Regions from separate parts of the Streptomyces sp. NPDC053542 genome, predicted to be linked through region 1. Evidence: riboswitches for the same ligand, from Rfam matches in the RefSeq annotation. Region 1 holds a riboswitch; the other holds the start of a gene.
The links. A riboswitch is a leader RNA that binds a small molecule or an ion and turns the genes downstream of it on or off. The one in region 1 is predicted to bind cobalamin.
Positions count from the first base shown of each region.

Region 1 (3,069 bases):
GTCCTTGGCCCACGAGACCGCTTCGTGCGAGGCCACCCGGCGCTCGTCCTGCGCCACCCGCGAGGAGCCGACCAGCAGATGCAGGTCGCTGCCGTCGCGCCGGACCCGGCCGTGCCCGGAGAAGTAGACGAGCAGCAGCCCGCGCGCCTCGTGGGCCGCGGTGCGCAGCGCGGCGGTCAGCTCCTCGGGGGTGTCCGGGCGCAGCGGTGTCACTTCCTGGGGCAGGAAGAGGTCGGTGGCCGGGGCGCACAGCACCCGGCCCAGTTCGTCGGGGTTGGCGAAGACGGCGTCGAGGTCGTGCAGCCGGGGGTCCTGGTACCGGCTGACGCCGATGATCAGCGCGCGGTTCCGCTTGCCCCGCGCGTCGTAGAGAGGCATCGCCGGTTACTCCGTGCCGACGCGGCCGCCCTGGTCGTCGCGTTCGGTGCGCGGATCGGGGTCGTCGAGGCGGCGGTGTCCGGAGGCGTCGGTGATGTCCACTCCCGGGGTCTCGCCCCTGGCGGCGGTCTCCCGGCGGTGGGCGAGCCACTCCCGCAGGGCGATGAGGAGCTGCTCGGTCATCGGCGCCGCGACCGCGCCGATGAGGACCAGGACGAGGTCGTCGACACCGACGGCCATCTCGGGGCCCTGGCCCGCCGCGTCCGCGTCCGTGCGCGGGGCGGTCTCCGCCCCCGGCGCCCGGCGCCAGTCGTGGTTGCCGGGCGTCAGCCAGGACTCTCGCTGGAGCCAGCGCTGGAGGTCCTCCAGATCCTGGCCCCCGTCGTGGGTCCCGGTGACTCTGATGCGTACCTCGTGGTGCTCCCGGCTCTCCGTCATCCCGTCCCCCTCCTGCGGCACCTTTGCCATAGGTGCCCCGATGGTGTCGTGCCGGAGGTACGGCAGGCAACAGGTCGTCAACTGTCGTCCGCGCTGTGTCCTTGGCCACAGGGCCTGCCATACGTCGGCGTCGCAGGTCAAGGGTGAGTTGACGGGCATTCGCGGCACGTGGTGGACTGCCCGGTGCCATTCGGCGACAGATGAGGAAGTCCGGTGAGAATCCGGCGCGGTCCCGCCACTGTCACCGGGGAGCGCTCCTCCAGAAGAGGCCACGGCCCGCCGCAGACACGGGCTGGAAGGCCGGGGACAGCGCCGATCCGGGAGCCAGGAGACTCTCGTCGCCCGTCACGTCGAGCCAGGGCGCGGACCCTGAGTGAGGACACACGCCATGCCGGGCCCCGAGCCGAGACCCCTGCCTTCCGCCGCTGTTCGCCCGGTACGCGACCGCGTGCGGCCGTCGCTCCGAGGCACGACGGCGGGCTGATCCGACGATGCGTGCCGAACACGCCACCTATGCGTGCGGCGCGGCTCTGGGCTTTCTCGGCGACCTGGCCGTGGGCGATCCCCGCCGCGGCCACCCGGTGGCCGCCTTCGGGCGGGCCGCGGGAGCCGTGGAGCGCGGGCTGTGGCGCGATCACCGTGGATACGGAGCGGCGCACACCGCGCTGTGCGCCGGCGGGGCCGCGGTGGGCGCGGCCCTGCTCTCCCGTGCCGTACGCCGCTGCGCCCCCGCACACGTAGCGCTGACCGCCGCCGCCACCTGGGCCGTGCTGGGCGGGACGACGCTGGGCCGGGAGGCGCGCGCCATCGGCGGCGCGCTGGAGGCCGGCGACCTGGACGTGGCGCGCGAGCGGCTGCCGCACCTGTGCGGCCGCGACCCGCAGGCGCTGGACGGGCAGCAGATGGCCCGCGCGGTCGTGGAGTCCGTCGCCGAGAACACCTCCGACGCGGTCGTGGGCGCGCTGGTCTGGGGCGCCGTGGGCGGCGTACCGGGGCTGGTCGCCTTCCGCGCGGTCAACACGCTGGACGCGATGGTGGGTCACAAGTCGGACCGCTACCGCCGGTACGGCTGGGCCTCGGCCCGGCTGGACGACGTGGCGGGCTGGCCCGGCGCGCGGCTGACCGCCCTGCTGGCCACCGTCGCCGGGCCCGACCCGCGCGGCGCGTGGCGCGCCTGGCGGGCCGACGGCAAGCAGCACCCGAGCCCCAACGCGGGCCCGGTGGAGGCGTCGTTCGCGGGCGCGCTCGGCGTACGGCTGGGCGGCACGCTCGCGTACGCGGGGCGGGTCGAGCACCGTCCGGTGCTCAACGACGGCGCACGCGCCGTCGAGGGCGCGGACATCGCCCGCGCGGTGCGGCTCTCGCGCCGGGTGAGCGCGCTGGCGCTGGCGACGACGGTCGGGGCGCGGATCGCCGTGGGCGCGGTCCGTACGGCCCGGAAGGCGAGGAGATCCCGGTGAGCGGTACGGACAGGACTCTCGGTGGCGGCCTGCTGGTCGCCGGGACGACGTCGGACGCGGGCAAGAGCGTGGTCACGGCGGGCATCTGCCGCTGGCTGGCGCGCAAGGGCGTCAAGGTCGCGCCCTTCAAGGCGCAGAACATGTCACTCAATTCGTATGTGACGCGCGAGGGCGCGGAGATCGGGCGGGCGCAGGCCATGCAGGCCGCGGCGGCCCGCGTCGAGCCGACCGCGCTGATGAACCCGGTCCTGCTCAAGCCCGGCAGCGACCGCAGCAGCCAGGTCGTGCTGCTGGGCAAGCCGGTGGGCGAGCTGAGCGCCCGCGGGTACCACGCGGGCCGTCAGGAGCAGCTGCTCGGCACGGTCACCGACTGCCTCCAGGAGCTGCGCCGTACGCACGACGCGGTGATCTGCGAGGGCGCCGGCAGCCCGGCCGAGATCAACCTCCGCCGCACGGACATCGTGAACATGGGCATCGCGCGCGCCGCGAACCTGCCCGTGGTCGTCGTCGGCGACATCGACCGCGGCGGCGTCTTCGCGTCCTTCTTCGGCACCACCGCGCTGCTGTCCGAGGCCGACCAGGCGCACATCGCGGGTTACCTGGTGAACAAGTTCCGCGGCGACGTGACGCTGCTGGAGCCGGGCCTGGACATGCTCAAGGAGCTGAGCGGGCGGCCGACGCTGGGCGTCCTGCCGTTCCGGCACGGGCTCGGCATCGACGAGGAGGACGGCCTGCACGTCTCGCTGCGCGGCGCGGTGCGCGAGAGCACGGTCGCGCCGCCGCACGGCAAGGA
Region 1 is NZ_JBITXL010000012.1:260,628-263,696, reverse strand. It holds gene ACIGXO_RS30375 (caspase family protein) at 1-378, opposite strand, end outside; gene ACIGXO_RS30370 (hypothetical protein) at 385-816, opposite strand; cobalamin riboswitch at 1,017-1,151, shown strand; gene ACIGXO_RS30365 (cobalamin biosynthesis protein) at 1,308-2,276, shown strand; gene ACIGXO_RS30360 (cobyric acid synthase) at 2,273-3,069, shown strand, end outside.

Region 2 (3,069 bases), on a different contig from region 1:
TCGTCGGCCTCCTCACCACACTGTGCCGCCGGTTTCAGGGTGCCGGTACAACTGATCGTTGTGCCGACCCGGCGTCAGCGCGTCGGTTCGGCGCGGTGTCGGGCATCAGTGCTCGCTCTGCCAGGTGGCCGAAGAGGAGGCCGAAGGTGGTCCACAGTGTGAGCTGGATCGCCAGTGCGGCCAGGCGGAATTTCCACATGAGGGTTGCGGAGAAGTCCGCGGGGACCTCGTTCACCGCGGGGAGGAACGCGTACGCGAGGCCGACCACGAAGGCGAAGGCCGCCGAAGCCGCCACGGTCGCGTACCAGTTGCCCAGCCGCGGGGCCAGACGCCGGCCCAGGATGACCGCGCCGACCGCGAGCAGCACGCTGAGCGCGATCATCAGGAAGTACAGGGCGGTGCGCCGGCCCAGTGTGTCCGGGTCGCTCGCGGCCGGCGGGTTGGCCGGGTACTTGAGGAACGGGATCAGGTACACGGCGAGGAAGGCGCCCAGCGAAAGGAGCGCCGCGGTGGCCCGGGGGCCGAAGCGGCCGATGCGGCCCCAGGCGACGCAGAACGCCAGGGCGGCGATGCCGCCGAGCGCTACGCCGTACACGAGGACGCCCGTCGCCAGTCCGCTGGTCGCCTGCATGGTGCGGCTGACCAGTTCCACGCCGTGTTCGTGGCTGTGTGCCTCCTCGTATGCGATGGCCGCATCGATCTCGGGTTCGCCGAGGAGATAGGCCATGACCAGTGCGAGAGCGCCGGCCGCGAGGCCGGCGATCATTCCGCGTACGAGCAGCGCCCGTACGGAGATGGGCTGCATGATGTGCTGCCTCCCGTGCTCAGTGGCAGGGGAAGCCGAGCAGATGCCGGCCGTCGTGGACCCATTCGTGCACGCCCTCGCCGGAGAAGACCGAGGTCACGCCCTGCTCGGTGCCGACGAAGTAGAGCAGGACGAGCATGAGGATGCCGAAGAAGAGGGCCCAAGGTGCGATGGCCTTGAGGGAGATGGGGGTGATCGCCGGCGTTGCGGCGGAGAGGGAAGTGGGCGCAGCGGACTGAGCCATGGCAGTACCTCCAAGGGAACACGCGTCCCGGTCTTGGTGCCTTACGACGGTGCGGGGTCTGACTTCCCCGTCAGCGCCCGGCCCTCGGCAGTGAGGGACGGGACGGAGTACACAGTGGCGCGGCCGTACCGGAGTCTCACCGGCTTCCGTCGCACCGTCGTCATGTCCATGCGACCGTAGCGCCTGCGGGTTCCCGTGGCTATGGCGCGCGGGTGGGGCCGATGTGCGCCCTCCGCGCGCCCAACCGCCTTGCGGGGGTTGGCGGATGGGACGATCAAGGCGGGAGGTCCGAGGATGACGGTGCGCGTGATGTTGGTCTCACCAGCGCTGGGGGAGGCGCAGCGGCAGGTGCGGTTCGACGGGGGAGAGTCCGTGGACGCGGGCGCTCTCCGGCAAACGCGTGCCGTGGCGGCGGCCGTGCGCGCGGAGGTCGTACGGGCGGACATAGTACGAACGGACACAGTACGGGCGGACGCCGCACCGGCAGCGACGCGGTGCTATTACGGCGCGTCGGCACGGTGCCGCGAGACCGCCGTCGCTCTCGGGCTGGAAGCGGCCCGGGCGCCGGAGCTGGGCGATCTCGATGTCGGTTCCTGGCGTGGGCGGACCCTGGACGAGGTCACCGAGGCGGAGCCGCGGGCCGTCGCCGACTGGCTCGCGGACCCCGCGTCCGCCCCGCACGGTGGGGAGTCCCTGCACGCCCTGATCGCCAGGGTGGGGGCCTGGCTGGACGGCCGCTCGGCGGAGACCGGACGGATCACGGCAGTCGTGGAGCCGGCCGTGATCCGTGCGGCATTGGTGCACGCCCTCGGCCTGCCCGCCGCCGTCTTCTGGCGGCTGGACGTCGCACCGCTCTCCGTCACCGAACTCTCGGGCCGAGCCGGGCGGTGGAACCTGCGGTGCGGGCGCCCCCTTGGTTCCGGCCTCTCAGAAGGGGCGCGGCGGCAGTAGTACGGCGAGTTCCTGGGCCGCTGTGGCCAGGGCGGGGCGCAGGGCCAGCAGGTCCTCCGTGGGCATGCGGAAGGCGGGGGCCGCGACGGAGAGGGCGGCGTGGGCGATGCCGTCCGGGGAGAGGATGGGGACGCCCAGCGCGCGGATGCCCGGCTCGTGTTCCTCGTCGGCGAGCGCGTGGCCTTCGGCGCGTACCTTCTCGATTTCGGAGCGGAACGCGGCACGGTCGGTGATCGAGTGGGGGCCCAGCTTGGTCAGTTCGACGCTTTCGGTGAGCGATTCGCGTACCTCGGCGGGTGCGAAGGCGATCAGTACCTTGCCCATCGAGGTGCAGTGCACCGGGCCGTGCTTGCCGGGCTCGCCGCGCACGCTCACCTGCTGCGGTCCCTCGACGTGATGGATGTAGAGCTGCTTGTCGCCGTCCAGTACCGACATCAGGACGGCTTCCCGGCAGGTCTCGGCGAGCCTGCGCATCACCGGCAGCGCGACGCCCGCGAAACCGTGCGAGTGCGAGACGCGCTGGCCGAGCTGGTACACCCGTAGCCCCAGTGTGTAGTGCTTGGTGCGGGCGTCGAACTCCACGAAGCTGTCCCGGGTCAGGGACTTCAGGAGCCGGTAGCACGTGCTGGTCGGGAAGCCGGAGGCGCGGGCGAGCTCGGAGAGGGTGACGCCGGCCGGGCGCTCGCCGAGCAGGGTGAGGACGTGCAGGGCCTTGCCGACCATGTCGGAGGCCGGGGTGCTGGTGGACATACGGGCAGTTTCCCATACCCCTTCTCGCATGGCGGCAAGACTTTCTTCCATCCGAAAACAATCCGTTGACAGGCGGAAACGCGGGCGTCATTCTCTTTTCAGCTTGCGGCAGCGCTTGCCGCATCGTGGCAAAAACCCACTACCCCCCTGTCCTGCCGTCTCGGGAGAAAGGGCTCCTGGATGTCGACCCCGCAGCCCCCGGCCGCCGCACCCGCGCCCGCCGTCGCCGCCCTCAGCCGCCGGCGCTGGACCCGGCTGATGCCCGTGGTCTTCGTGACCTACAGCTTCGCCTACCTCGAACGCTCCAACTTCTCCGTGG
Region 2 is NZ_JBITXL010000001.1:446,587-449,655, reverse strand. It holds gene ACIGXO_RS02035 (CbtA family protein) at 35-805, opposite strand; gene ACIGXO_RS02030 (CbtB-domain containing protein) at 825-1,049, opposite strand; cobalamin riboswitch at 1,080-1,223, opposite strand; gene ACIGXO_RS02025 (histidine phosphatase family protein) at 1,344-2,000, shown strand; gene ACIGXO_RS02020 (IclR family transcriptional regulator) at 1,977-2,750, opposite strand; gene ACIGXO_RS02015 (MFS transporter) at 2,931-3,069, shown strand, end outside.
Region 2: it holds a riboswitch for cobalamin, as region 1 does, so the genes downstream of both, ACIGXO_RS02030 (CbtB-domain containing protein) here and ACIGXO_RS30365 (cobalamin biosynthesis protein) in region 1, are expected to answer to the same signal.